3 regions of the Pseudomonas sp. B21-056 genome follow, and region 1 is predicted to be linked to each of the others. Evidence: predicted binding sites of a transcription regulator. Region 1 holds the regulator's gene; each other region holds the start of a gene.
What was found. The regulator sigma-54, encoded in region 1, starts transcription at its own class of promoters, with help from an activator protein. The targets are predictions, from matches to a motif close to ANTGGCATNNANNTTGCTNT.
Positions count from the first base shown of each region.

Region 2: a site for sigma-54 is predicted at 2,199-2,218, ahead of glnK (P-II family nitrogen regulator). Genes of this name have one in related genera too.
Region 3: a site for sigma-54 is predicted at 4,545-4,564, ahead of LOY67_RS08800 (CmpA/NrtA family ABC transporter substrate-binding protein). Genes of this name have one in related genera too.

Region 1 covers NZ_CP087203.1:993,336-1,003,305, reverse strand. The annotation lists gene LOY67_RS04265 (phospholipid-binding protein MlaC) at 1-115, opposite strand, end outside; gene mlaD (outer membrane lipid asymmetry maintenance protein MlaD) at 127-594, opposite strand; gene mlaE (lipid asymmetry maintenance ABC transporter permease subunit MlaE) at 594-1,391, opposite strand; gene LOY67_RS04250 (ATP-binding cassette domain-containing protein) at 1,391-2,200, opposite strand; gene LOY67_RS04245 (KpsF/GutQ family sugar-phosphate isomerase) at 2,474-3,448, shown strand; gene LOY67_RS04240 (KdsC family phosphatase) at 3,449-3,973, shown strand; gene lptC (LPS export ABC transporter periplasmic protein LptC) at 3,981-4,553, shown strand; gene lptA (lipopolysaccharide transport periplasmic protein LptA) at 4,540-5,085, shown strand; gene lptB (LPS export ABC transporter ATP-binding protein) at 5,085-5,810, shown strand; gene LOY67_RS04220 (RNA polymerase factor sigma-54) at 6,030-7,526, shown strand; gene hpf (ribosome hibernation-promoting factor, HPF/YfiA family) at 7,603-7,911, shown strand; gene ptsN (PTS IIA-like nitrogen regulatory protein PtsN) at 7,924-8,388, shown strand; gene rapZ (RNase adapter RapZ) at 8,391-9,248, shown strand; gene LOY67_RS04200 (HPr family phosphocarrier protein) at 9,264-9,539, shown strand; gene pmbA (metalloprotease PmbA) at 9,689-9,970, opposite strand, start outside.
Region 2 covers NZ_CP087203.1:6,172,895-6,182,864, reverse strand. The annotation lists partial or broken gene LOY67_RS28720 (MCP four helix bundle domain-containing protein) at 1-262, shown strand, start outside; gene LOY67_RS28715 (methyl-accepting chemotaxis protein) at 257-1,120, shown strand; gene LOY67_RS27180 (accessory factor UbiK family protein) at 1,746-2,006, opposite strand; gene glnK (P-II family nitrogen regulator) at 2,421-2,759, shown strand; gene LOY67_RS27170 (ammonium transporter) at 2,797-4,131, shown strand; gene LOY67_RS27165 (secondary thiamine-phosphate synthase enzyme YjbQ) at 4,343-4,768, shown strand; gene sutA (transcriptional regulator SutA) at 4,870-5,193, shown strand; gene LOY67_RS27155 (HAD family hydrolase) at 5,379-6,083, opposite strand; gene xerC (tyrosine recombinase XerC) at 6,080-6,979, opposite strand; gene LOY67_RS27145 (DUF484 family protein) at 6,981-7,706, opposite strand; gene dapF (diaminopimelate epimerase) at 7,720-8,550, opposite strand; gene lysA (diaminopimelate decarboxylase) at 8,555-9,802, opposite strand; gene lptM (LPS translocon maturation chaperone LptM) at 9,812-9,970, opposite strand, start outside.
Region 3 covers NZ_CP087203.1:1,953,909-1,963,878, forward strand. The annotation lists gene LOY67_RS08785 (bifunctional protein-serine/threonine kinase/phosphatase) at 1-901, opposite strand, end outside; gene LOY67_RS08790 (nitrate/nitrite transporter) at 911-2,122, opposite strand; gene LOY67_RS08795 (ANTAR domain-containing response regulator) at 2,612-3,187, opposite strand; gene LOY67_RS08800 (CmpA/NrtA family ABC transporter substrate-binding protein) at 3,201-4,412, opposite strand; gene LOY67_RS08805 (quinone-dependent dihydroorotate dehydrogenase) at 4,653-5,672, shown strand; gene rmf (ribosome modulation factor) at 5,992-6,207, opposite strand; gene rlmKL (bifunctional 23S rRNA (guanine(2069)-N(7))-methyltransferase RlmK/23S rRNA (guanine(2445)-N(2))-methyltransferase RlmL) at 6,739-9,024, shown strand; gene LOY67_RS08820 (diguanylate cyclase) at 9,163-9,970, shown strand, end outside.

The sequences.
Region 1 (9,970 bases):
ACCGGGTCGTGGTGTCCTGGATGATGTCGTGCGCCGAAGGCGCTGCCAGGGCATTGGTCATCAGCGGCAGGGCTGCCAGCAGGACCAACAGGCTGCGTCGCAAGATAGAGATCATCGAAAGGCTCCTTATTTGGCGTCTTTGCTAACGGTATTGAGCAGGAATTTCCCGATCAGGTCCTCGAGCACCAGCGACGACTGCGTGTCGTGGATGGTCCCACCGTCCTTGAGCAGGGTTTCTTCCCCGCCCACGCTGATACCGATGTATTTCTCGCCCAGCAGCCCGGCGGTAAGGATAGATGCAGTGGAATCGGTCGGCAGGTTATCCACGCGCTTTTCCAGCTGCAGCGTCACCCGGCCGGTGAAGCTGTCGCGATCCAGATCGATTGCCGTGACCTTGCCGATGGTGACACCGGCCATGGTCACCTTGGCTCTGACCGTCAAACCGGCGATATTGTCAAAGTAAGCGTAAAGTTTATAAGTATCGGTGTTCGCGGTCGGCGCCAAGCCACTGACCCGCAAGGCCAGCAGCAACAAAGCCAGGATACCAGCCAGCAGGAAAAGGCCGACACCGATTTCCAGGGTGCGGTTTTGCATCAGAAATCTCCAAACATCAAGGCGGTCAGAATAAAGTCAAGGCCCAGGACCGCCAGCGAGGCGTACACCACGGTCTTGGTAGTGGCACGGCTGATCCCCTCAGACGTGGGCTCGCAGTCATAGCCTTGAAACACGGCGATCCAGGTCACCACGAAAGCGAATACGGCGCTCTTGATGACACCGTTGAGCACATCATCGAGAAAGTCGACGCTGTTCTGCATGTTGGACCAGTAGGAGCCTTCATAGACCCCCAGCCAGTCGACAGCCACCCATGAGCCACCCCAGATGCCGACGACGCTGAAGATGATCGCCAGCACCGGCAGGGAAATGAAGCCGGCCCACAGGCGCGGGGCAATGATGTACTTGAGCGGATCGACGCCGATCATCTCCAGGCTGGACAACTGCTCGGTAGACTTCATGTTACCGATTTCGGCCGTCAGCGCCGAACCGGCACGGCCGGCGAACAGCAATGCGGTCACCACCGGACCGAGCTCACGCAACAGCGTCAGCGAGACCATCTGCCCGACCGCCTGCTCCGAACCGTAGCTGGACAGGATGTTGAAGCCCTGCAACGCCAGCACCATGCCGATGAAAATCCCGGACACGACGATGATCACAAGGGACATCACCCCCACCGAATGCAGTTGCTTGACCAGCAGGCCAAAACCGCCGCCCGTGGCGTTGCGCCCCAGCAAGGCATGGGCCAGGAACAATGTGGAACGGCCCAGCACCGCCAGCACGTCGATGCCGGAACGGCCGAACAGGCGAATTCTTTCTATCAATGATTTCTTGCGCATCAGCGCTTCCCCAGCAGATCGGTACGGTAATCCGTGGCCGGAAAATGGAACGCCACCGGACCGTCCGGATCGCCCTTCATGAATTGGCGAATGCGCGGGTTGTCCGAAGCCTTCAACTCCTGGGGCGTACCCTGCCCCAATACCTGGCCATCGCCGACCACATAGATGTAGTCCGCGATGCTGGCGGTTTCGGCCAGGTCATGGGATACCACGATGCTGGTGATGCCCAGGGCATCGTTGAGCAGCCGGATCAGGCGCACCAGCACCCCCATGGCGATCGGGTCCTGCCCAACGAAGGGCTCGTCATACATGAGGATTTTCGGATCGAGGGCAATCGCCCGCGCCAGGGCGACCCGACGCTTCATGCCACCGGACAGCTCGTCCGGCATCAGATCGAGGGCGCCACGCAGCCCGACCGCCTGCAACTTGAGCAGGACGATGTCGCGGATCATCTCATCCGGCAAGTCGGTATGGACCCGTAGCGGGAATGCCACGTTCTCGAATACATCGAGATCGGTGAACAGCGCGCCGCTCTGGAACAGCACGCCCATATGCTTGCGCGCATCGAACAGGTCGCTGCGCGACAGCTTGGGAAGATTCTGGCCATTGACCCAGACTTCACCGGCACTCGGCCGCAACTGCGCGCCCATCAGGCGCAGCAGCGTGGTCTTTCCGCACCCGGAAGGCCCCATGATGCCGGTCACCTTGCCGCGCGGGATACAAATATCGATGTCATTGAAAATGCTGCGCGTCCCTCGCTTGAAGGACAACCCCTTCAGCTCGACCGCGTAGGCGTTGTCGGCACTCATCTAAACTCCTTGCGATGCAGCCTCACATCCGAATGCCCTGCCCAGCCGATAGCGTCGGTACCACCGGGCATCCGAACCGGCGGCGAACTATATCACTGCAACGGCCAAGCGCCCAAGGGCCACCCCCAACCCGTTAAGCCTGGCTTAAGGTAAATGAGTGCATTTATCCAGAACCTGGTGAGGTGTTTGCACAACGCATGACGAACTAACGTGAGGGAATTGTTCATTGCCGCTATAATCGCCGCCTTTTCATCGGGCTATACGATTTCTGACATGAGCCAATCCAGCGATCTGATTCAATCGGCACAACGTACCATCCGCCTCGAGCTCGAAGCCGTGCAAGGCTTGCTGCCCCATATCGACGCTGATTTCGTACGCGCCTGCGAGATGATTCTGGCCAGCAAAGGCCGCGTCGTGGTGGTCGGCATGGGCAAATCCGGGCACATCGGCAACAAGATCGCCGCGACCCTGGCCAGCACCGGCACCACGGCATTTTTCGTCCACCCGGCCGAAGCCAGCCACGGTGACATGGGCATGATTACCCAGGACGACATTATCCTGGCCCTGTCCAACTCCGGCTCCACCAACGAAATCATTACCCTGCTGCCGTTGATCAAGCGCCTGGGTATCCAGTTGATCAGCGTCACCGGCAACCCCGACTCGCCGCTGGCCAAGGCCGCCGAAGTGAACCTCAATGTTCACGTCGAGCACGAAGCCTGCCCGCTGAACCTGGCACCAACCTCTTCCACCACTGCGGCCCTGGTCATGGGCGACGCCCTGGCCGTGGCCCTGCTGGAAGCCAGGGGGTTCACCGCGGAGGATTTCGCCTTCTCCCACCCTGGTGGCGCCCTGGGCCGACGCCTGCTACTGAAGGTCGAGAACGTGATGCACGCCGGGGACGAGTTGCCGCAGGTGCAACGCGGCACGCTGCTCAAGGATGCACTCATGGAGATGACCCGCAAAGGCCTGGGCATGACGGTGGTCCTCGAGGCCGACGGCAAGCTCGCCGGGATCTTCACCGACGGCGACTTGCGTCGTACCTTGGACCGGACCATCGATGTACACAGTGCCACCATCGAGCAGGTCATGACGCCCCACGGCAAGACCGCCCGCGCCGAAATGCTCGCCGCCGAGGCCCTGAAAATCATGGAAGACCACAAGATCAGCGCCCTGGTGGTGGTCGATGCCGAAGACCGCCCGGTGGGCGCCCTGAACATGCACGACTTGCTGCGTGCGGGAGTCATGTAAATGAACGCAGACCTGCTGCAACGCGGTAAAACCATCAAGCTGGCCGTGTTCGACGTGGACGGCGTGCTGACCGACGGGCGCCTGTACTTCCTCGAGGATGGTAGCGAGTTCAAGACCTTCAATACCCTCGACGGCCAGGGCATCAAGATGCTGATGGCCGCCGGCGTGCAGACCGCTATCATCAGCGGCCGCAAAACCCCGGTGGTCGAACGGCGTGCGAAGAACCTTGGCATTCCCCACCTTTATCAAGGGCGCGAGGATAAACTGGTGGTCCTGGACGAACTCCTGGGCCAACTCAACCTGAGCTATGAACAGGTCGCCTACCTGGGTGACGACCTGCCGGACCTGCCGGTGATCCGCCGGGTTGGCCTGGGCATGGCAGTGGCCAACGCGGCCGGCTTCGTACGCGAGCACGCCCACGGCGTCACCACGGCGCGAGGCGGCGAAGGCGCGGCCCGTGAGTTCTGCGAATTGATCCTGCGCGCCCAGGGCCGCCTCGAAGCGGCCAACGCCGCGTACCTGTGAGCCATTTATGCTGAGCAAGAAGATTCGCACCATCCTGCTGTTCGCGTGCATCGCGGCGATTTTCGCGGCGGTGGGCTACTGGAACATCAGCCCCGAACGTTTTCTCGACCGCCCCGCCGCACAGGTCCAGGAAAACGACATCGACTGGTATGCGACCAACACACATACACTGCAATACCTGCCCGATGGCAAAGTGCAGTACGAAATGACGTCCGACAAGGTCGATCACGTCAAGGCCACCGACATTACGCTGGTCGCCAATCCGGACCTGAACATGTTCCGCGGCACGGAGTTCCCGTGGCATGTGCAGAGCAAGCGTGCTGAAGTCAAACCCGGCGGCACCGAAGTTGAACTGATCGACTCGGTACGCGTGGCACGCACCGATGAGAAGAACCGCACGACCATCATCACCAGCACTCGCATGACCGTGTTCCCGCAGCAACAATATGCGCAGACCGAGCAACCCGTTAGAATCGACGGCGCCGGTGGTGTATCGACCGGCACGGGCATGAAGGCGTATTTGAAGGAAAGCAGGATACACCTGCTATCGAACGTAAGAGGACAGTATGAAGCTCGCTAAAACCCTCCCTATTTTGCTCAGTCTGGGCGCAGCACTGGGAAGCGCGAGCGCCTGGTCCCTCCCCAACGACCGCGACCAGCCTATCCGCATCCAGGCTGACGATGCCCAATTGGACGACAAGAACGGTGTCGCCACCTATAAGGGCGATGTGATCATCACCCAGGGTTCGATGAAGGTCACCGGCAACACCGTGACCATCACCCGCACCCCGAACGGCGACATCGACGTGGTGACCTCGGTGGGCAACCTGGCCTATTTCGAGCAGTTGCAAACCGCCGGCGACACCAAGCCCGTACAGGGTTACGGCGTGACCATCCAGTATCACGCCTCCCAGGACCGCGTCGTGCTGATCGATCGCGCCAAGGTCATCGACAAGGACAACAACGTCACCCAGGGCGAAAAAATCGTCTACGACACGAACAAGAAACTCGCCAGCGCCGGTCGCGCCACCGGCAACAAGGTGACCGAGCAGCGCCCACGGATCGACATGGTCATCCAGCCGAAAAAGAAAACCGAGCAAAAGGCCCAGTAATGGCAACTCTGAAAGCCCAGCACCTGGCCAAGAGCTACAAGAGCCGTCAAGTCGTGCGCGATGTCAGCCTGTCGATCGACAGCGGGCAGATCGTCGGCCTGCTCGGCCCCAACGGCGCGGGCAAGACCACCTGCTTCTACATGATCGTCGGCCTGGTCCAGGCCGATCAGGGCCGCGTCCTGATCGACGACCTGGACGTCAGCCACCAGCCGATGCATGGCCGGGCAAAGGCCGGTATCGGCTATTTGCCGCAAGAGGCGTCGATCTTCCGCAAACTGTCGGTTGCCGACAACATCATGGCGATCCTCGAGACCCGCAAGGAACTCGACAAGGCCGGTCGTCGCCAGGAGCTGGAAAGCCTGCTGCAGGAATTCCACATCAGCCACATCCGCGACAACCTCGGCATGAGCCTGTCCGGTGGCGAACGACGCCGGGTGGAAATCGCCCGAGCCCTGGCCACTGCCCCGAAATTCATCCTCCTCGACGAACCGTTCGCCGGTGTGGATCCGATTTCGGTGGGTGACATCAAGCAGATCATTCACCATCTCAAGGCCAAGGGGATCGGTGTGCTGATCACCGACCACAACGTGCGCGAGACGCTGGACATCTGCGAAACCGCCTACATCGTCAATGACGGCCAATTGATCGCCGAGGGTGACTCCGCCACCATCCTGGCCAACGAACTGGTCAAGGAAGTGTATCTGGGCCACGAGTTCCGCCTGTAAGCGCGAAGTGTCTGGCAAATTGTCCCGGCGCCGCTAATTTAACTAAGGCAGCGCCCTGGGGCGCTCTCAGTGAATCCCCGTCATCGGGAAACTAATTGAGAACTTCCCCTAGGCAAACACTTAAGTTTCAGGCATATAATTTGCTTAAGGTTTGGCGCTCCGGCGCCCTTGTAGTGGATGGCGCATGTGCGCCGGCGAATAAGGTGTTAAGCCCCTGCCATGAAACCATCGCTAGTCTTGAGAATGGGCCAGCAGCTGACGATGACACCGCAGCTGCAACAGGCCATCCGCCTGCTCCAATTGTCGACCCTGGACCTGCAACAGGAAATCCAGGAGGCCCTGGAATCCAATCCGATGCTCGAACGCCAGGAAGAAGGCGACGACTTCGACAATACCGATCCGCTGGCCGACAACGTCGAGCACAAACCCAATACCGAGATCCAGGAACCGTCTTACCAGGAGGAAGCCGCCCCGACGGTGGATAACCTCGAGGATGGCGAATGGAACGAACGCATCCCCAACGATCTGCCCGTGGACACAGCCTGGGAAGACGTCTACCAGACCAGCGCCAGCAGCCTGCCCAGCGGCGATGATGACGAGTGGGACTTCACCACCCGCACCTCTGCCGGCGAAAGCCTGCAAAGCCACCTGCTGTGGCAGTTGAACCTGGCGCCGATGTCCGACACCGATCGCCTGATCGCCGTGACCCTGATCGACTGCATCAACAACCAGGGCTACCTGGACGAGACCCTCGAAGAAATCCTCGAGGCCTTCGATCCCGAGCTGGACATCGAGCTGGACGAGATCGAAGCCGTCCTGCACCGTATCCAGCAGTTCGAGCCGGCCGGCATCGGCGCCCGCAACCTGGGTGAGTGCCTGCTGCTGCAACTGCGCCAGCTGCCCGCCAAGACGCCGTGGCTGGCCGAGGCCAAGCGACTGGTCACCGACTATATCGACCTGCTGGGCGGCCGCGACTATAGCCAGCTGATGCGGCGCATGAAGCTCAAGGAAGATGAGCTGCGCCAGGTGATCGAACTGGTCCAGAGCCTCAACCCACGCCCGGGCTCGCAGATCGAGGCCACCGAGCCCGAATACGTGGTGCCCGATGTGATCGTGCGCAAGCACAACGATCGCTGGCTGGTGGAACTGAACCAGGAATCGGTGCCCAAGCTGCGGGTCAACGCCCAGTACGCAGGTTTTGTAAGGCGCGCCGATACCAGCGCCGACAACACCTTCATGCGTAACCAGTTGCAGGAAGCGCGCTGGTTCATCAAGAGCCTGCAAAGCCGCAACGAAACGCTGATGAAGGTCGCCACCCAGATCGTGGAACATCAACGCGGCTTCCTGGACTACGGCGACGAAGCGATGAAGCCGTTGGTCCTGCACGACATTGCCGAGGCAGTGGGCATGCACGAGTCGACAATCTCCCGGGTGACCACGCAGAAATTCATGCATACCCCACGGGGTATCTACGAATTGAAATATTTTTTCTCCAGTCACGTCAGCACCTCCGAGGGCGGAGAATGCTCATCCACGGCCATCCGCGCGATCATCAAGAAACTGGTGGCTGCGGAAAATCAGAAAAAGCCGTTGAGTGACAGCAAGATCGCTGGTTTACTGGAGGCACAAGGCATTCAGGTGGCCCGCCGTACCGTCGCCAAATACCGTGAATCCCTAGGGATTGCACCTTCGAGCGAACGCAAGCGGTTGATGTAACAGGCCACGCCACAGCGTTCCAGTGGCAGGCATTTCTGCCTGCCGCTTTATGCACTGGCAACGAAGGAGAAGCTGTATGCAAGTCAACATCAGTGGACACCAACTGGAAGTGACCGAACCCCTGCGTACGTACATCGGCGAAAAACTCGACCGATTGGAAAGGCATTTCGACAAGATCACCAACGTGCAGGTCACGATGAACGTCGAGAAGCTGCTGCAGAAAATCGAAGCCACGTTGCATATTCCCGGTGGAGAGGTGGTTGCCAACGCGGAGCACACAGACATGTATGCCGCGATTGACCTGCTGACCGACAAGCTGGATCGCCAACTCAAAAAGCATAAGGAAAAGACCCAGAGCCTGCTCCAAGGCGCAACCGGTCGTTAACCCCCCCAATCCATGATCCGACTAGAATCCATCCTGACCCCCGGCCGTTCCCAGGTGAACGCGCCGGGAGGCAGCAAGAAGAAAGCCCTCGAACAAATCGCCAACCTGATCCACCGGGAAGTACCGGATCTGGAAATGCAGGACGTTTTCGAGGCCCTCGTTGCCCGTGAAAAACTCGGTTCCACCGGTTTTGGCAACGGCATCGCCATTCCCCATTGCCGCCTCAAGGGTTGTGCCACGCCGATCAGCGCGCTGCTGCACCTTGAAGCCCCCATAGATTTCGACGCCATCGATGGCGCACCGGTCGACCTGCTGTTCGTCCTGCTGGTCCCGGAAGCGGCAACCGACAAGCACCTTGAACTGCTCCGCCAGATCGCCAGCATGCTGGACCGCAAGGAAGTGCGCGACAGGCTGCGCGGCGCATCGAGCAACGAAGCCTTGTATCAGGTTGTCCTGGACGAGCAGAACGGTCATTAATCATGCGCCTGATCATCGTCAGCGGCCGCTCCGGCTCCGGTAAAAGCACGGCCCTCAATGTGCTTGAGGACAGCGGCTACTATTGCATCGACAACCTGCCGGCCGGCCTGCTGCCGGAGTTGGCCGAGCGGGCGCTGATCCACACCGAGCTGGCGCAACCGCTGGTGGCGGTTTCCGTCGACGCGCGCAACCTGCCAAGCCACCTGTCGCGCTTTCCCGAACTGCTCGAGGAAGTGCGCAACCGGCATATCCAGTGCGACGTGCTGTATCTGGATGCCGATGATGAAACCCTGCTCAAGCGCTTTTCCGAGACCCGGCGGCGCCACCCCCTGAGCAACGCCAACCGCTCGCTGGCCGAAGCCATCGAAGACGAAAGCCAGCTGTTGGGGCCGATCGCCGACCTGGCGGACCTCAAGGTCAACACCACGAACCTGAACCTGTATCAGCTGCGTGACACCATCAAGTTGCGTTTGCTGAACCAGCCGGAACCGGGCACCGCGTTCCTGGTGGAGTCGTTCGGCTTCAAGCGTGGCATGCCGGTAGACGCCGACCTGGTGTTCGATGTGCGCTGCCTGCCCAACCCTTATTGGAAACCGGAACTGCGCGAGCAGTCCGGGCTGGATCAACCGGTGATCGACTACCTGGCGGCCCAGCCGGATGTCGAGGAAATGTTCCAGGACATCTCCGGCTACCTGCTTAAATGGCTGCCCCGCTTTGCCGCAAGCAACCGCGCCTATGTCACGATCGCCATCGGTTGTACCGGTGGTCATCACCGCTCCGTCTACCTGACCGAGCGCCTGGGCCAGCTCCTGCAACAATCCCTGAAGAACGTCCAGGTTCGCCACCGCGACCTCAGCTAAAGGATCCACATCGCGATGCCTGCTCGGGAAATTGAAATCATCAACAAGCTGGGCTTGCATGCCCGCGCGTCAGCCAAGTTCGTCGGGGTGGCAGGCCAGTTCAAGGACACCACCATCCGGGTCGGTCGTACGCCGGAGGCCACGGTCGATGGCAAGAGCATCATGGCAATGATGATGCTCGCAGCGGGCAAGGGCACCAAGATCTACCTGGAAACCCAAGGCGAGCAGGAGCAGGAGGCGATGGATGCGCTGGTGACCCTGATCAACAACTACTTCGACGAAGGTGGCTGACACCGCAAGACTGTTGTGGCGAGGGGATTTATCCCCGCTGGGCTGCGAAGCAGCCCTGCGGGGATAAATCCCCTCGCCACAGGATGCTTTTACACATTAAAAAGGCGCGTCATCCAATGGATGCCGCGCCTTTTTTATCGCAATGAAAGTCAGCTACCCGCCACCGTCATCCGCTCGATCAGCACCGAACCGGTGCGGATGTTGCTGCGCAGTTCCAGATCATTGCCCACGGCCACGATCTGCTTGAACATATCGCGCATGTTGCCGGCAATGGTCACTTCCTGGACCGGGAACTGGATCTCGCCATTCTCGACCCAGAAACCTGCCGCGCCACGGGAATAGTCCCCGGTGACCATGTTCAGGCCATGGCCCATCAACTCGGTCACCAGCAAGCCTCGCCCCATCCGCCGCAGCAAGGCCGCCTGGTCCTC
Region 2 (9,970 bases), 1.3 Mb from region 1:
CAATGACCGTCAGATCAGCGAAGACGCCAAGGCCGCCACACGCCAGGAAGCGTCGGCCAGGACGGTTCTGTACAGCGGTATCGTTATTGCCTTTATCGCGGCGCTACTGTTGGGTGTGTTTATCAGTCGGCTGATCAGCCGGCCGATTGCCGTAGCGGTTGATTGCGCGCAACGCATTGCCCAGGGTGACCTGACCCAGCACATCACCAGCAACAGTGGCGACGAGGCCGGTCAGTTGCTCAAGTCCCTGGGCGATATGCAAACCAGCCTGAAAACCACCATCCAGCAGATTGCCAGCGCTTCGGAACAGTTGGCTTCCGCCGCCGAGGAGCTCACCGCGGTCACTGACGATGGCAGTCGTGCCCTGATCCGGCAGAACGACGAGATCCAACAGGCGGCCACGGCTGTGACTGAGATGACCTCGGCAGTGGAGGAGGTGGCCCGCAATGCCGTTTCCACCTCCCAGGCCTCCCAAGCGACCAGTTCGCAAGCCAGCAATGGACGCGATCAGGCCCGTAATGCGGTGCAGGCGATCAACAATGCAACCCGGGAAATTACCTCATCCACCGGATTGGTCAGTGATCTGGCCGTGCAGGTCCGGGATATCGGTAAGGTGTTGGATGTGATCCGCGGGATCGCCGAGCAGACCAACCTGCTGGCGCTCAACGCAGCCATAGAGGCCGCTCGCGCAGGGGAGCAGGGGCGCGGCTTTGCCGTGGTGGCTGATGAGGTTCGCGCCCTGGCAGCGCGCACCCAGGCGTCCACCGGTGAAATCGAAAGCATGATCCATGCGGTCCAGAATCGTGCCGACGGCGCGGTCGATGCCATGGGCAAGAGCCAGGCACTGGTCACCGAGACCCAGAGTCTGGCTCGGGCCACCGGTGAGGCACTGGAGCAGATCGCTGACGGTATTTCGCAGATCAACGACCGCAACCTGGTGATCGCTACCGCGTCCGAGGAGCAGGCCCACGTGGCCCGTGAGGTGGACCGCAACCTGGTGAATATCCAGGATCTCTCGACCCAGACCGCGGCGGGGGCGAACCAGACCAATGCGTCGACCCAGGAGTTGTCCAACCTGGCGTTGTCCTTCAATACGCTGGTGGGCCGTTTCCGGCTCTGATCCCTAGCGTTCAGGTCACGCGTGCTGGATAGGTAATCGTCAAAAGATCGTGATGAAGTCAGTCGTTTACAGCATCGGATTTCAGCCGCGTGCGCCTGCGAGCAGACCGGCTGGCTCCATCTCTTTACCGCAGGCCGCCGCAACTTTCAAAAAGCGGATCTGGGTGGCAGAAATGCCGCCAACTGACCTCAATCTGATTGCAACCCAGCATCCGCGCGTAAAACTCAGTCGTTAGAAGCGCTATCGGAGCGACCCATCCGCGCAGTGGATGGGTATGGTCCGGGCTGCCCTGAAGCAGTACGATTTTTAGGCGAACAGTGCTTTTCCTGGGAGTCGCGTAGCACAGACCGCACAGTACTTCCCGATGCCAGATCGCGATATCCAGACCCTTGGCGTCCTTTTCCTTTTCTTCTCATTAGTAGCGTTCTACCGAGTTCAAGGTGAGAACTGTAATGAGGAGGAATGGGCGCGGAAATCAGTCAGCAACGCCGATACTTGTAGGACTGGTCTTGGAGAAATGAAGGACGTTTATTAGGGAGCGGGCACCCCTACTGTTTGAAGGCTCACGTCCTTAATGCATCGCTGGCAGCGATTGCGAGCCCGCAACGTATCTCATCGGTAGCGCTTATTTCGCGTCAGTGGTGAGTCGCGCTTCCAACTCCGCCACCTTCGCCTCCAGGCTCTCCAGCCGCGCCCGGGTGCGGGCCAGTACGACCATCTGACTGTCGAATTCTTCCCGGCTTACCAGGTCCAGCTTGCTGAAGCCGCTTTGCAGCAGCGCCTTGAACTGGCTTTCGATTTCGCTTTTGGGCAGGGGGGTATCGCCGCTCAAGAGGCGGGAGGCGTGGCCGCTGAGGGCGTCGAGCAGGTCTTTGGGGGCGAGCATGGCAGCAATCCTGAAAACGATGGCGGCAGTGTATCACGCAGTGTCTATAGTCAATTCGGGTGCGCCGGATGCACGCTTTTTGCGCACAGGGTCGGGCGGCGTCGCACTGTTGTTGTGCGTATCGCTGCGGTTCGTGGGGCGGCGCAAGTGGTTGCGGCAGGTAAACCCTTGAAATCACGGGGCTTGGGCACAGATGGCAAGGTTTCTGCTTAGAGGCTCATGACCCATGCACTGATGCAGTCGTTGTGACGAATGCAGTGCAGCCAGGCGAAGCGGGGAGCTTCGTCAGGCACGGTTGACTGGCGCTGGTCGGGCAACTTGGGCCGACGATGCGTTACAAAGCCAGGCACTGCGCTTAGACTTGAGTCGGGTTTGTTTTCCTGGGGCAAGTCCACCAATTCGGGAGAGAGTTTCATGAAGCTAGTCACTGCCATCATCAAGCCGTTCAAGTTGGACGACGTGCGCGAGTCGTTGTCCGAGATCGGCGTGCAGGGCATTACCGTTACTGAGGTCAAAGGCTTCGGTCGGCAGAAAGGTCACACCGAGCTGTATCGCGGCGCGGAATACGTGGTCGATTTCCTGCCCAAGGTGAAGATCGACGTCGCCATTGACGACAAGGATCTTGACCGGGTGATCGAGGCAATCACCAAGGCTGCCAACACCGGCAAGATCGGTGACGGAAAGATCTTTGTGGTCAATCTGGAACAGGCTATCCGCATCCGTACCGGCGAAACCGATACCGACGCTATCTAAAAAAGCCGCCAAACCCAACGCCCCAGGAGAAAACAATATGACTCTGCGTAAATTCGCAGGGCTAGGAGCCCTGTTGTCCTTCGTAATGCCTGGCCTGGCCATGGCAGAAGAGGCGGCAGCCCCCGTCCTCAACTCCGGCGACACCGCCTGGATGCTGACTGCCACGATTCTTGTACTGTTCATGACTATTCCCGGCCTGGCGCTGTTCTACGGCGGCATGGTTCGGTCGAAAAACCTTCTTTCCGTGATGATGCAGTGCTTTGCCATTACCGGTCTGATCAGCGTCCTGTGGGTCATTTATGGCTACAGCATCGCGTTCGACACCACTGGCATGGAGCAGGGCGTCGTCAATTTCAATTCCTTCATCGGCGGCCTGGGCAAAGCGTTCTTGGCGGGCGTGACCCCGGCGAGCATCACCGGTCCGACGGCGTTGTTCCCTGAGGCGGTGTTCGTCACGTTCCAGATGACATTCGCCATCATCACCCCGGCCCTGATCGTCGGCGCCTTTGCCGAGCGGATGAAGTTCTCCGCCATGCTCATCTTCATGGGCGTGTGGTTCACCCTGGTGTATGCGCCGATTGCGCACATGGTCTGGTCCGGCAACGGCGGCCTGCTGTGGGACTGGGGCGTGCTGGACTTCGCCGGCGGCACTGTGGTGCACATCAACGCCGGTATCGCGGGCCTGGTGGCGTGCCTGGTACTGGGCAAGCGCAAAGGCTTCCCGACCACCCCAATGGCGCCGCATAACCTGGGTTACACCCTGATGGGTGCGGCCATGCTGTGGGTCGGCTGGTTCGGTTTCAACGCCGGTTCCGCCGTCGCCGCCAACGGCACTGCCGGCATGGCGATGCTGGTGACCCAGATTGCTACCGCTGCTGCGGCACTGGGCTGGATGTTTGCCGAGTGGATTGCCCACGGCAAGCCAAGCGCACTGGGCATCGCCTCGGGCGTGGTAGCGGGCCTGGTTGCAATCACCCCGGCTGCCGGCACCGTGGGCCCGATGGGCGCCCTGGTCATCGGCCTGGCGGCGGGTGTGGTGTGCTTCTTCTGCGCAACCACCCTCAAGCGCAAACTCGGCTATGACGACTCCCTGGACGCCTTTGGCGTGCATGGCATCGGCGGTATCCTCGGCGCGATCCTCACCGGCGTGTTCGCCGCGCCGGCCCTGGGTGGCTTCGGCACCGTGACCGATATCGCTGCGCAAGTGTGGATTCAAGTCAAGGGCGTGGGCTTCACGGTGATCTACACCGCGATCGTCACCTTCATCATCCTCAAGGTCCTGGACGCCGTCATGGGTCTACGTGTCTCCGAGGAAGAAGAGGCTGTCGGCCTGGATCTGGCCCAGCACAACGAGCGTGGCTACAACCTGTAGACCCACGGTAAAAAATTGCCCGGTTCGCCGGGCATTTTTTTGCCCGCGATTTGTCAACGCTCACAGGAAGAGCCGGTTTTTCCGAAGCCTTTTTGTCTTGTGGGTGACAAGGATTTTCCAGCGCCAAAGGCTTACATCGAAGGTGGAATATTAGGCTCTTTGTTTTTTTCCTGAGCGCGCTAGAATGCGCGCCGAGCGTGCGGAGAACTGTATGTGGCAACAGACGCTGATAACCCTGCGGGCAAGGCCCCGGGGCTTTCATCTGGTGACGGACGAGTTGCTCGCCGGCCTGCCTGAACTCCGGGCGTGTCGCGTCGGTCTGTTGCATCTGTGGCTGCAGCATACCTCGGCCTCGTTGACCATCAACGAGAACGCCGATCCGGCGGTACGTCGAGACTTCGAACGATTTTTCAATCGGTTGATCCCACAAGGAACTGCCGACTATGAGCACAACGACGAAGGCCTGGACGACCTCCCGGCGCACTTCAAGGCCAGCGTGCTGGGATGTCAGCTCAGCCTTCCGGTAACGGATGGGCGACTGGCTCTGGGTACCTGGCAAGGTGTTTATCTGGGCGAGCACCGTGATCATGGCGGTGCTCGTAAAGTCCTCGCCACCTTGTACGGTGAAGGGGCATGACCGCCGATTGCCGGTGGATGTTGAATTTTTTCTGGCAGCCTTCGACAGATGGCGTAGCTGGGCTATAACTAATCTGCTTTTCGCAAGTCATGAGGTAGAACATGAGCGACGATGATCTGGAAAACGACGACCTCGAAGTCGGTGAAGAAGACGAGGCCGAAGACGGCCTGGAAGCGGCGGCTGAAGACGTTGCCGACGATGATGGCGCCGATGTACCGGCCCCGACCGCCAAGGGCAAGGCCAAGGCTGCGGTGTCGGTCGACGAGTTGCCGAGCGTAGAGGCCAAGAACAAGGAGCGCGATGCGCTCGCCAAGGCCATGGAAGAATTCCTGGCCAGGGGCGGAAAGGTGCAGGAAGTGGAGGCCAATGTGGTCGCCGATCCGCCCAAGAAGCCTGACAACAAGTACGGCAGCCGCCCTATCTGAGTTTCTGCTTCTTGCTTGCTGAAAAAGCCCGCCGTCGTCGCGGGCTTTTTCATGGGTGCAGATTGGCTTTCAGGCTATGCGCAACCTTGTGGGAGCGAGCCTGCTCGCGATAGCGGTGTGTCTGACACATGAATGTCGCTGACACTCCCTCATCGCGAGCAGGCTCGCTCCCACAGGTCGCAGGCTCAGGGCTGTCCGTGCCAGCCCGCCAACAACCCCGGCAACTCGGTCAGGCTGCGAATCTCCGCATCCGGAACGTGCTCGGCATCCCAGGCCTTGCCTGCCGGGTTGAACCACACCGCCCGCAGGCCGGCCTGTTGGGCGCCGGCGATGTCATCGCCCGGGTGGTCCCCCACATGCACGGCGGTCTGCGCCGTGGCGCCACCGCGCTGCAAGGCTTCGTGGAACAGCCGCGCATCAGGTTTGGCGATGCCGATGTCTTCGGCGCAGAGGGCGAACTTGAAGTAATCCGCCAGCCCCAGGCGACGCACATCGGCGTTGCCATTGGTGACCACGCCGAGGGCGAAGTGGTTGGCGAGGATTTCCAGGGTGGGCTGCACCTCGGGGAAAATTTCCAGTTGATGGCGGGCGTGCAGGAACGTCTCGAACCCCTGGTCTGCCAGCTCGGACGCTTGCCATTGGTCATAGCCGGCTTCTTGCAGCGCACGGAACAGCACCCGCCGTCGCAATGCGCTGATGCGATGCTTCAGGCCGGGTTCTTCGCGCAGCACCTGCTCGCGAATCGAAAAAAGATGCTCGACCGGCAAGCCGCCCAGGTTCGGTGCGTTGTCGGTCAGCCACTGGCGTAGAACGGCTTCGGCCGTGGCGATCACCGGGGCGGTGTCCCACAAAGTGTCGTCGAGGTCGAAAGTGATGAGCTCGATGGTCATGATTCGTCGCCCTTGATACGTTTGGCCCTGGGATGGGCACTGTCATAGACCGTCGCCAGGTGCTGGAAGTCCAGGTGGGTATAGATCTGAGTGGTCTTGATGTCCGAGTGGCCCAGCAGTTCTTGCACGGCGCGCAGGTCCTGGGAGGACTCCAGCACATGGCTGGCGAAGGAGTGCCTGAGCATGTGCGGGTGCAGGTTCTGCCCCAGCTCGCGTTCGCCGGCCGCCTTGACCCGCACCTGGATCGCCCGGGGACCGAGGCGCCGACCCTGTTGGCTGACGAATACCGCGTCATCGGCAGGATTGCTCAGCGCCCGCAACGGCAGCCACAGTTCCAGTGCCTCCCGGGCCTTGCGGCCAATGGGCAGCAGGCGGGTCTTGCTGCCCTTGCCGAGCACCTGGACCATGCCATCGGCCAGGTCCAGTTGATCCAGGTTCAGCCCTGTCAGCTCGGAAAGCCTGAGGCCGGAGGAATAGAACAGTTCGAGAATCGCCTGGTCCCGGCGCGCCAGGAAGTCATCTTCGACCGCGCCTTCAAGCAGTTGCAGGGCGCGGTCGGTGTCGAGGGTTTTCGGCAGCCGACGCTCGCCCTTGGGCGGCGCCAGGCCGGTGGCCGGATCGTGATCGCACAGGCCTTCGCGGTTGAGGTAGTGATACAGCCCACGTACCGCTGAGAGCAGGCGCGCCAGGCTACGGGAAGATTGCCCTTGCTGATGCAGGCGTGCGACCAGGCTGCGCAGGCGCTGGATGTCCAGCGCCTGCCAACTGCCAACGTTCTGTTTCTGACACCAGCCCAGGACTTTTTCCAGGTCGCGACGATAGGCCGACAACGTGTGGGGTGACACCTGGCGCTCACTGCGCAGGTGCTCGCAGTAGGCCTCCAGCTGTCGTTCCATCTCAGCGTACCGAGCGCAGCGAACCGGCAACCCGTGGCAGCACCCGGCCGGTGACTTCGGCGATGTAGCTGAGGAACAGCGTGCCCACCGAACTCTTGTAGTGCTGGGGATCACGGCTGGCGATGGCCAACACGCCGTGTACGCCTTGATGAGCGATGGCGACGACGGCGGTGGAGCCGATCTGCTTGCGCTGTTCTTCGCCGAACAGGAAATCCAGCTCATGTTCGCGCAGGCTGCCGCTGACGCTTTTGTTTTCCGTGAGCAGGCCGCCAATGGCCGTCTGGGCTTCGGCGTGGGTCACCCAGCGGCCCACCGGCATGGCGTTGTCACCGAACAGGATCAGGCTGACAAAAGGCACCTGGAAATCCTGGCGCAGGCTGTCTTCGACGCTCATGACCAGGTCTTCGAGGGTGCTGGCGTCCATCAGGGCCAGGATCAGGCGGCGGGTCTTGTCGAAGAGCCGGTCGTTGTCCCGGGCGACGTCCATCAGGTGCGACAGGCGATGGCGCATTTCGATGTTGCGTTCGCGCAGGATCTTCATCTGATGCTCCACCAGCGACACGGTGTCGCCGCGCCGGTGGGGGATGCGCATCACTGAAAGCAAGTCTTCACGCTGAACGAAAAAGTCCGGATGAGCCTCCAGGTAAGCGGCCACTGCCGCGGCCTCCGGAAGCGGGCTCGAGGATTCATCGGGCTGTGGCGCTGGAACCTGTGGCGTGTCGGTCATGGGTTTGGCTCATTCAAAGACGAACTTGTCCTTCGTATACGCGTACTGCCGGGCCGGTCATCAGCACCGGTTGGCCGGGGCCTGCCCATTCGATGGACAGGCGCCCGCCAGGCAGGTCGATCAGTAGGGGCGAATCCATCCACCCCTGGCTGATCGCAGCGACTGCGGCGGCACAGGCGCCGGTGCCGCAGGCCTGGGTCTCCCCGGCACCGCGTTCCCAGACCCGCAACTGCGCGCGGTGACGGTCGATGACCTGCAGGAAACCCACGTTCACCCGTGCCGGAAAGCGCGGATGGTTTTCGATCTTAGGCCCCAGCTCATGCACCGGGGCGTTGTTGATGTCGCTGACCCGCAGCACGGCATGGGGATTGCCCATGGACACTGCCGCCAATTCCACCGCGGTGCCGTCGACGTCCAGTTGATAGCTCGGGGCCTGGGCCGGTGCTTCGAACGGAATCTCGGCCGGTATCAGGCGTGGGGGCCCCATGTTGACGCCGATCTGACCGTCGCTGCGTACGTCCAGCTCGATGATGCCACTTTTGGTCTCGACGCGAATCCTGCGCTTGGCCGTCAGGCGCTTGTCCAGCACGAAGCGGGCGAAGCAGCGTGCGCCGTTGCCGCATTGCTCGACTTCCGAACCGTCGGCGTTGAAGATCCGATAGCGAAAGTCCACGTCCGGGTTATTCGGTGCCTCGACGATCAGCAACTGGTCGAAACCGATACCGGTGTGCCGGTCGCCCCATTGCTTGGCATGTTTGGGCAGAATATGCGCGTGCTGGCTGACCAGGTCGAGAACCATGAAGTCATTGCCCAGGCCGTGCATCTTGGTAAAACGCAGCAGCATGGTTTTACTCCGGCAGCAGGCTTTCGCCGGCAAACAACTCGGCTACCGTCTCGCGGCGACGCACTTCGAATGCTTGATCACCGTCCACCAGCACCTCGGCGCAGCGACCGCGGGTGTTGTAGTTGGAACTCATGACAAACCCGTAGGCACCGGCCGAGTGCACGGCCAGCAGGTCACCTTCTTCCAGCGCCAGCTCACGGCCCTTGGCCAGGAAGTCACCGGTTTCGCAGATCGGGCCGACGATGTCGTAGCTGCGGGCGGCGGTATCGCGGGGGCGCACGGCGGTCACGTCCATCCACGCCTGGTACAGCGCCGGGCGGATCAGGTCGTTCATGGCCGCGTCGACGATGGCAAAGTCTTTGTGCTCGGTGTGCTTGAGGTACTCGACCTGGGTCAGCAGCACGCCGGCATTGGCCACGATGTAGCGGCCCGGCTCGAACATCAGTGCCAGGTCGCGACCGGCGAGGCGCTCGCGAACGGTCTTGATGTAGTCGGCCACCAGCGGCGGCTCTTCATCGCGGTAACGCACGCCGACACCGCCACCCAGGTCGATGTGACGCAGGTAGATGCCGCAATCGCCGAGGCGGTCGACCAGCGCCAGCAGGCGGTCGAGGGCATCGATGAAGGGTTCCAGGGTGGTCAGTTGCGAGCCGATGTGGCAGTCGACGCCCAGCACTTCCAGGTTCGGCAGTTGGGCGGCACGTACATAGACGTCTTCGGCGTCGGCGATGGCGATGCCGAACTTGTTTTCCTTGAGGCCGGTGGAGATGTACGGGTGGGTGCCGGCATCGACGTCCGGGTTCACGCGCAGGGAAATCGGCGCACGCACGCCCAGCTCGGCGGCGACGACCTGGAGGCGCTCCAGTTCGTCGGTGGATTCGATGTTGAAGCAATGCACGCCGACTTCCAGGGCGCGGCGCATGTCTTCGCGGGTCTTGCCGACACCGGAAAAGACGATCTTGTCGGGGCTGCCGCCAGCCGCCAGCACACGCTCGAGTTCGCCACCGGAGACGATGTCGAAACCGGCACCCAAACGCGCCAATACGTTGAGCACGCCCAGGTTGGAGTTGGCTTTCACGGCAAAGCACACCAGGTGCGGCATGCCGGTGAGAGCGTCGGCGAAGGTCCGGTACTGGGCTTCGATGTGGGCCCGGGAGTAGACGTAGGTCGGCGTGCCGAAACGCTCGGCAATCGCGGACAGGGCAACTCCTTCCGCGAACAGCTCCCCGCCACGGTAGTTAAAAGCGTCCATGGCGTTCCCTTAGTAAGTGGTGGAGTGGGTGTCGTGCGCGTGGGCCTTGGATTGCGACGACTTGGCCTGCTCTTCGGGGGACTTGCTGTCGTCAGGCAGGTACAGCGGACCTTTTTGACCACAGGCTGTCACAAGGCAGGCAACCGCGACGAGCGCAGCAAGGGAAGA
Region 3 (9,970 bases), 960 kb from region 1:
CCCGGGAGTCATCCCGTAGTTGCACCGGCAGGGTTTTCAGCAGCCACGGCTGGCCCTGGCCGTCGTGTACCCGGTAGAGCAGCGATTGCTGGCTCTGGCCGAGCAATCCTTCGACCTGCCAGCCTTCGAACACCTGGCCTGGTTTCAGTGCCGGGGGAAGAGGCCATTGCTGCAGTTGGATCAGCGCATCGCCGATGCTCGCTTCGCCCAGCGCATCGACCCGCACCAGCAAGGCGCTGGCGTTGTCCTGGCTGCCGGCCAGGTGCGCGGCGTTGACCAGTGTCTGGGCGGCGAGGTTCAGGTCCGGCTGGTCGCGAAGGATGCCGGCGATGGCCGTGTCCCCCAGCACCGCCCAGACGCCATCGCTGAGCAGTACGAAGGTTTCGTCCGTGCGCAGTTCGCCGTCGAGGAAGTCGAGGATCAGATGCTGATCCAGCCCCAGAGCGCGCTTGAGCACATGTTGCATGCCCTGTTGCTCCCAGACGTGATCTTCGCTGACCCGTTGCAGATGATCGGCATGCCAGCGGTAGACCCGGCAATCGCCAACGTGGGCGAGGGTGAAGCGCCGGCCACGCAGCACCAGGGCGCTGACGGTGGTGAGCAGCGGCTGCCCGCCACCGTTGGCCTGTAACCAGCGATTCTGTGCCAGCAACAGCCGGTCCAGTGCCTGGGCCACGCCCCAGGTTTGCGGCGTGGCGTAATAGTCCAGGGCCAGGGCTTGCAAGGTCGAACGGGCGGCCAGCCCGCCATCGGCGCATTGACTCACGCCGTCGGCGATGGCGAACAGGTAACCCTTGCTGGCGGCCAGCGCCGGGGCCGGGGTGACCAGGCGCAGGGCGTCCTGGTTTTCTTCCCGTGGGCCGATGGCACTGGCTTCAGCGAAACTCAGTTGCAGGCTCATGGGATTGGTTTATACCCGCGCCGCGGTGACGGCCGCCGAACCCCAGGTGGTTCTCCAGCGACGCTTGACGCCGTACAGGCCGAACCAGGCCAGTACACCCAGGCTCGCGAACAGCCACAGCGCCAGTTGGTAACTGCCGGTGCTTTGCTTGATCGCGCCCATGCCCGCCGCCAGGGCGAAGCCACCGATGCCGCCGGCCATGCCGATCAGCCCGGTCATCACGCCGATTTCGCGGCGGAAACGTTGTGGCACCAGTTGGAACACCGCACCGTTGCCGGCGCCGAGACCGAGCATGGTGCAGACGAACAATGCCAGTGCCGCGTAGGAGTTCGGCAGGTTGAAGCCCACCGCCGCGATGCAGATGGCTGCCACGGTGTACATGCCCAGCAAGGTGCGGATACCGCCGAAACGATCCGCCAGGGCGCCACCCAACGGCCGCATCAGGCTGCCACCGAAAACACAGGCCGCGGTGTAGTAGCCGGCGGTCACGGGGCTCAGGCCATATTGGTCGTTGAAGTAGCCGGGCAGGGCGCTGGCCAGGCCGATGAAGCCGCCGAAGGTCACGCTGTAGAAGAACATGAACCACCAGCTGTCACGATCACCCAGGGCCTTGAGGTAGTCGGCCATGGATTTGGCTTTCGGCCGCTCGGGCGCATTCTTGGCCAGCCAGGCGAAGACCACCAGGGTCAGGATCAATGGGACCAGTGCGAAGCCGAACACGTTGCTCCAGCCGAAGGCGGCGGCCATCAGCGGCGCGATGATCGCGGCCAGCACGGTGCCCGAGTTGCCGGCACCGGCGATGCCCATGGCCTTGCCCTGGTGTTGTGGCGGGTACCACTGGGACGCCAATGGCAGGGCGACGGCGAACGAAGCACCGGCCATGCCGAGGAACAGGCCCAGCAGCAGCGCCTGTTCATAGCTGTGGATGCCCAGTTTCCAGGCACAGAACAGCGCGCAGATCACGATCACCTGGCCCACCATGCCGGCGGTTTTCGGTGAAGTCCGGTCGGCCAGCAGGCCCATGAACAGGCGCAGCACGGCACCGGCCAGGATCGGTGTCGCCACCATCAGGCCGCGTTGCTGGGTGGTCAGATGCAAGTCGGTGGAAATTTGCACCGCCAGCGGGCCGAGCAGGTACCAGACCATGAAGCTCAGGTCGAAATAGAGGAAGGCCGCGAACAATGTCGGGGTGTGGCCGGATTTCCAGAAGCTTGAATTCATCGCGCACCTCAGCGGTTAAAGTCTCGAAAAAAGTCGGTGCTTCGAAGTGGTGCGCCACGACGGCGACCCCACCGACCCCGGACGGTGGGGCCAAAGCAAAAAAACGCCGCAACCCGGATCGCCGAGGGGGCGAGCAAGGTGTGCGACGTCTTTGTCGTAGGTGGGGCAACCGCCGTTGGTTACCTGTGGGGTTGCTTAAGCGAGATCTGTGCCAACAGCGGGGTCGAGGGGACTATCGCGAGCAGGCTCGCTCCCACAGTTGATCCGGGGCTATGCAGATGCTGCGTTTACCCGGGAGCCTCCTGTGGGAGCGGGCTTGCTCGCGAAAGCGGTGGGTCAGTCGATGAAGATGTTGGATGGAAAACCGTCATCGCGAGCAGGCTCGCTCCCACAGTTGATCCGGGGCGGTGCAGATGCTGCGTTCACCCGGGAGCTCCCTGTGGGAGCGAGCCTGCTCGCGATAGCGTCGGCCCAGGCGCTATAAGGCCGTCAGCCCAGCAACTCATTCATGGCAATGATCTGCTCGGCCACCTGGATCAGCTTCTGCTGGCGGCTCATGGCCTGGCGGCGCATCAGGGTGTAGGCCTGTTCTTCATTACAATCCTTCATCTTCATGAGCATGCCCTTGGCCAGTTCGATGCGTTTGCGTTCGGCCAGTTGCTGGTCCCGGGCCAGGAGCTGGGCGCGCAGGGCCTGGTCGCTTTCAAAGCGGGCCATGGCCACGTCGAGGATCGGTTGCAGGCGCGCGGCGTGGATGCCTTCGACGATGTAGGCACTCACCCCCGACTTGATCGCCTGGCGCATCACATCCGGGTCGTGCTCATCGGTGAACATGACGATCGGTCGTGGCTGGTCGCGACTGACCAGCACCACTTGTTCCATGACATCCCGTCCGGGTGACTCGGTATCGATCAGGATCACATCCGGACGCACTGTTTCGACGCGTTCCGGCAGGTCGATGGTCAGTCCGGATTCGTCGATGACGTCGAAACCGGCTTCCACCAGGGCGGCCTTGAGGCGGCCGACTTTTTTCGCGGTGTCGTTGATCAGCAGGATACGCAGCATGGTCGGGCTCCTGTCAGCGGCTGGCGAAAAGGGCTGCCGCATCGCTCAAGGCGTGCAGTTTGAAGCTGCGGGCGTACCCGGCCGGGTCCGAGCCGTCCCAGGTGGTGCCGTCGATCAACTGGCTGCTGCGCATGTCCTGGAAGGTCGACGAAATGCCCAGCGCCGCGCACGCCTGGCGATACAGCTCGAGTTGCTGGACCTCCTGCGCCACGGCCAGGTAGTCCGGGTCTTCCCGCAGCAGGCCCCAGCGCCGGAACTGGGTCATGAACCACATGCCGTCGGACAGGTAGGGCACGTTCACCTCGCCGTCGCCATGAAAACGCATGGCGTGGGGATCCTGCCAGCTATTGCCCAGGCCATCGGCGTAGGTCCCCAGCAGACGGGGTTCGATGCAGTCCAGCGGTGCATCGAGGTATTCGGCGGCGCTCAACAGTTGTGCGGTGCTGCGACGGTTCTCGCTGCTCTGCTCAATGAACCGGCTGGCTTCGAGGACCGTCATCACCAGGGCTCGCGCCGTGTTGGGGTACTGCTCGACGAACGCACGGGTACAGCCCAGGACTTTCTCCGGGTGGTCGGGCCAGATGGTCTGGGTCGTTGCCAGGGTGAAACCGAGGTTCTGTTTCACCGCGCTGGCGCACCAGGGTTCGCCGACGCAGAGTCCGTCGATACGCCCGGCCTGCAAGTGCGCAATCATTTGCGGCGGCGGTACCACCACGCTGTCGACGTCCGACAAGGGGTGAATACCCTGGGCGGCGAGCCAGTAGTAGAGCCACATCGCATGGGTGCCGGTGGGGAATGTCTGGGCGAAGGTCAGTTTCGGGCGAGTTTGGTGCACATGGCGCTCCAGTGCCTCAGGACTGGTCACGCCCATCGCCTGCAAGCCATGGGAAAGGTGGATGCTCTGGCCGTTCTGGTTCAGCCCCATCAGCACCGCCATGTCGGTCGGCGCGACACCGCCGATGCCCAGGTGCACCGCATAGATCAGGCCGTACAGGCTGTGGGCCGCGTCGATTTCACCGCTGACCAGCTTGTCCCGCAGGTTGGCCCAGGACGTCTGGCGCTTGAGGTTCAAGGTCAGGCCGTAGGGTTGGGCGAAGCCCTGGGTGGCGGCTACCACCACCGGGGCGCAGTCACTCAAGGCCATGAACCCCAGGTCGATTGCGCTTTTTTCCGGGGCGTCACTGCCATTGACCCAGGCCAGGGCGTTGGCTGGAACTTCATTCATCGGGGCATCACCTTCCACGTAAAAAGCGCCGTACCCGGACGACTGCCAGAGCAAGGCCGGATGACGACGCCGTTATCCTTTAAACAGTGTGGCACTCATTCCATCGTTGGCATGAGCGTCGATGACCAAAGGGGTGCAAGGCATATGCCATCGGCGCTGTTTTGTGCAGGTGCCTCGCTTGAACCGCCGATGCGCGGCTATAATCGCCGCCTCATTTCGTCGCCCGAGTCAAAGCCGCCCATGTACACCCTGGCCCGTGAACTGCTGTTCAAACTTTCCCCGGAAACCTCCCACGATCTGTCCCTGGACCTGATCGGCGCGGGCGGACGTTTGGGCCTCAATGGTCTGTTGTGCAAGGCGCCGGCGACGTTGCCGGTGAATGTGATGGGCCTCGAGTTCCCTAACCCGGTCGGGTTGGCAGCGGGCCTGGACAAGAACGGCGCGGCCATCGACGGCTTCGCCCAACTGGGTTTCGGCTTCGTGGAAATCGGTACCGTCACGCCACGGCCGCAACCGGGCAACCCCAAGCCACGGCTCTTTCGCCTGCCGCAAGCCGAGGCGATCATCAACCGCATGGGGTTCAACAACCTGGGTGTGGACAACCTGTTGGCCCGTGTGGCTGCTGCCAGATACAAAGGCGTGCTGGGTATCAACATCGGCAAGAATTTCGACACGCCGGTGGAGCGTGCCGTCGACGATTACCTGATCTGCCTGGACAAGGTCTACGCCCACGCCAGCTACGTGACCGTCAACGTCAGCTCCCCGAACACCCCGGGGCTGCGCAGCCTGCAGTTCGGTGACTCCCTCAAGCAACTGCTGGCCGACCTGGCCCGACGTCGTGCCGAACTGGCGGTGATCCATGGCCGGCATGTCCCGCTGGCGATCAAGATCGCGCCGGACATGACCGACGAAGAAACCGCCCAGGTGGCCCAGGCCCTGATCGAGACCGGCATGGACGCGGTGATCGCCACCAACACGACGCTAGGCCGCGAAGGGGTCGAAGGGCTGGAGCACGGTGATGAAGCAGGCGGGTTGTCCGGCGCGCCGGTGCGTGACAAGAGCACCCACACCGTGAAGGTGCTGGCTGGGGAACTGGCCGGGCGCTTGCCGATCATTGCGGCGGGTGGGATCACCGAAGGGCGGCATGCCGCCGAGAAGATCACCGCAGGGGCAAGCCTGGTGCAGATTTACTCGGGCTTCATCTACAAGGGGCCGGCGTTGATTCGTGAATCGGTGGATGCGATTGCGGCGTTGGGGTGATTTCGCGGCTGGCGAATGCTTCTGTGGCGAGGGGATTTATCTGTGGCGAGGGGATTCATCCCCGCTGGGCTGCGCAGCAGCCCCCTTCGATGTATGAGTCGGTGAGGGTATTTCGGTCTTGCGATTTTGGGGCCGCTTCGCATCCCAGCGGGGATGAATCCCCTCGCCACAACGGTGTTCGCAGCTTGAATTTCCGATGAGCATTAAAAAGGGCTCCTCAAAGGAGCCCCTGGGCCGTAGCCCGCCGTCCGGATGGGACGCGCGTGGTTAAATCGTTGTGTGGATCAGATTGTCGAGTTCTTGAGTATTGAGCCCTGTGTCAGCCGACGGCGTGAAGTTCGTTGAGTCTGTGGATACCCGCAGTGCCGGTCATACCGTCCCAGTTGTCGCCGCGTCCTTCTCGCCAGCCATTGATCCAGGCTTGACGTACCGACGGTAGAGTAAAGGGGCAAAGCTCACGGGATTTACCACCAACACCATATTGGTAACCGCGTAAAAATGCTCTTTCCAACGGATCACGCTTAAGTCTTCTCATAGGGTATTGCCCTCACTTGTTGACTGTTACTTCGCGTCGGCCCCTGTCGGGGCCGGGGCAGAATCATTCTGCCGTTGGTGGCTCGTTGCCGGCGTGACGAGCCAAGGTGTTGGCGCCGTTGTGACGTCAACCTGTGTTGAGTTCTAACCAAAGCGTCACATGGATGGAATGATCGTTTTGTCATAAGCACGTAACAATAAAGACGTTAGGGCGATAAGTAACACGCTGTTCAGCATCCGCTTTTGAGCAAGACCCCTGTATGATCGGCCCTGCGCCGAAGGGCGCGGTCTTTCCCCGGATGAGAATGTCCCCCCGTTGCACTCGGGTACTATTCGACGAAAGGGACGGGTTTTCACAATTTGTTGCACAGAATTTTTTATCTGCCCCCGCATCTAAGCTCTTTTAACCTGAGCGGCGAGGGTGGACGGCACACCTTCGTGCCACCGGGTGCTCTTGAGAAAAGCACCTGATTGAACCTGACCCGGCAATGCGTTGCCCCGGTCCACTTAGCCAAAGGCTCTGGAACTCCCCATGTCCGACCGTTTCGAACTCTTCCTCACCTGCCCCAAGGGACTCGAAGGCCTGCTTCTCGAGGAAGCCATCGGGCTTGGCCTTGAAGAGGCGCGCGAGCACACTTCCGCCGTGCGTGGCATGGCCGACATGGAGACGGCGTATCGCCTGTGCCTGTGGTCGCGCCTGGCCAACCGCGTGTTGCTGGTTCTCAAGCGTTTTGCGATGAAAAACGCCGAGGATCTGTACCACGGCGTGCTGGACGTCGACTGGCAGGACCACATGCTCGCCGATGGCACCCTGGCGGTGGAATTCAGCGGTCACGGTTCGGGCATCGACAATACTCACTTCGGCGCCTTGAAGGTCAAGGATGCCATCGTCGACAAGCTGCGGACCCCCTCGGGCGAGCGGCCATCCATCGACAAGCTCAACCCGGACCTGCGTATTCACCTGCGCCTGGACCGTGGCGAAGCGATCCTCTCCCTGGACCTGTCCGGCCACAGCCTGCACCAGCGTGGTTATCGCCTGCAGCAAGGTGCCGCGCCGCTGAAGGAAAACCTCGCCGCCGCCATCCTGATCCGTGCCGGCTGGCCGCGTATTTCCGCTGAAGGCGGGGCCCTGGCCGACCCGATGTGCGGCGTCGGCACGTTCCTGGTGGAAGCGGGCATGATCGCCACCGACATGGCGCCGAACCTGCGTCGCCAGCAGTGGGGCTTCACCGCGTGGCTGGGCCATGTGCCGGCGCTGTGGAAGAAACTCCACGAAGAAGCCACTGCCCGCGCCGCCGCCGGTCTGGCCAGGCCAGCGCTGTGGATTCGCGGCTACGAAGCCGACCCACGCCTGATCCAGCCGGGTCGCAACAACGTCGAGCGTGCCGGCCTGAGCGAGTGGATCAAGATCTATCAAGGTGAAGTCGCCACGTTCGAACCGCGTCCGGACCAGAACCAGAAAGGCCTGGTGATCTGCAACCCGCCGTACGGCGAGCGCCTGGGCGATGAGGCCAGCCTGCTCTACCTCTACCAGAACCTCGGCGAACGCCTGCGCCAGGCGTGCCTGAACTGGGAGGCGGCGGTGTTCACCGGCGCCCCGGACCTGGGCAAGCGCATGGGTATTCGCAGCCACAAACAGTATTCCTTCTGGAACGGCGCCTTGCCGTGCAAGCTGCTGCTGATCAAGGTGCTGCCGGACCAGTTCGTCACCGGCGAGCGTCGTACCCCGGAACAGCGTCAGGCCGAGCGCGAGCAAGCCCGCCTGGAGCAGGAAGAGCAGGGGCAGGCGCCTGAGGTACCGCAAGAGCGCCGGTACAACAAGAATGGCAACCCGATCAAGCCGACCCCGGCCCCCGCGCCTGTGGTCGAGCAGGCGCGTTTGAGCGAAGGCGGGCAGATGTTCGCCAATCGCCTGCAAAAGAACCTCAAGCAGTTGGGTAAATGGGTCAAGCGCGAAGGCGTCGAGTGCTATCGGGTCTATGACGCCGACATGCCGGAATACTCCATGGCGATCGATCTCTATCACGACTGGGTGCACGTGCAGGAATATGCCGCGCCAAAGTCCATCGACCCGGAAAAGGCTTCGGCCCGGTTGTTCGATGCCCTGGCGGCCATTCCCCAGGCCCTGAACGTCGACAAGAGCCGCGTGGTGATCAAGCGGCGTGAGCGCCAGAGCGGCACCAAGCAGTACGAGCGCCAGAGCGCCCAGGGCAAGTTCACCGAGGTCAATGAGGGGGGTGTGAAGCTGCTGGTCAACCTGACCGACTACCTGGACACCGGGCTGTTCCTCGACCACCGGCCGATGCGCCTGCGGATCCAGAAGGAGGCGGCCGGCAAGCGCTTCCTCAACCTGTTCTGCTACACCGCGACCGCCAGTGTCCATGCGGCCAAGGGCGGCGCCCGGAGCACCACCAGCGTCGATCTGTCGAAAACCTACCTGGACTGGGCGCGACGCAACCTGTCGCTCAATGGTTTTTCGGACAAGAACCGCCTGGAGCAGGGCGATGTGATGGCCTGGCTTGAAGCCAGCCGTGACGAATACGACCTGATCTTCATCGACCCACCGACCTTCTCCAATTCCAAGCGCATGGAAGGCGTGTTCGATGTGCAGCGCGATCACGTCCAATTGCTGGACCTGGCCATGGCCCGCCTGGCGCCGGGGGGCGTGCTGTACTTCTCCAACAATTTCCGCAAGTTCCAGCTCGAGGACAACCTCGGCGAGCGCTACGCGGTGGAGGAAATCACCGCCGCGACCATCGATCCGGACTTTGCCCGCAACAGCAAGATCCACCGCGCCTGGAAAATCATGGCCCGTTGATTTCCTGATTGGATCCACGAAGCCTTGTAAATCAAGGCTTCTGGCCGATTTTAGGACTGGTCAAAGTAATGGCTAATAGCTATAACTGAGCGTGTGGCCAGGGCTGTACCGAAGCCTGCCCCTTTTCGAGTTGTGTCTATGGCATTGCATCCGGTGCGTCCCAGGATCCTGGGCTTTATCAGCGAAGATGTATCGGCCTGGCTGGTGGCTTCACTGGTCTTCCTGGCCGGCACGTGCCTGACCGGCTTGGTGAGCTGGGCGATGATGAGCCTGTTCAACCAGCAACTGCGCCAGCGCTTCGAGCTGCAAGCCGAGGAGCGCTTCAGCCGTATCGAAGAAAGATTCCAGGACCAGGAGCAGCGTCTCGACAGCCTGAGGCGTTTCTTTGCCAATTCGTCGGCGGTTTCCGAAAAGGAGTTCCATGGGTACGCTGAAACGTTGTTGCGCCGTACCCAGGCCTTCGCCTGGGCACCACGAGTGCTTCGGGACGAGCGGCAGGCATTCGAACAGCGGGAGCGGAACAAGAGAATCACCCCTTTCAGCATCCGTGAAGTGGATGATACCGGCGGCTTGCGTCGGGCCGCGGAGCGGGACGAGTACACGCCGATCCTCTATGTACAGTGCCAGGGTTCCCACGAGTCGACGTTGGGTTTCGATCTGCTTTCCCAGCCAACGCGCCGCGCCGTACTCGAGCGGGCTCGCCGTCAGAACAGCCAGGCGGTATCGCAGCCGCTGGACCTGGTGGGTGTCGATCCGGCCTACGTCCGTGGCGTGTTGCTGGTGGCGCCAGTCGCCCGGGCCCCATCCACGGAGCCTTTCGGCTATGTGGTGGCGGCCATCAGCATGCGTCAACTGGTGGGCGATGGTCTGCCGACGGCCGGTCATGACAATCTTTCGATGCGCGTCCTGGATTTGTCCGCCGACGACCAGGAGGAGGTGCTGTTCG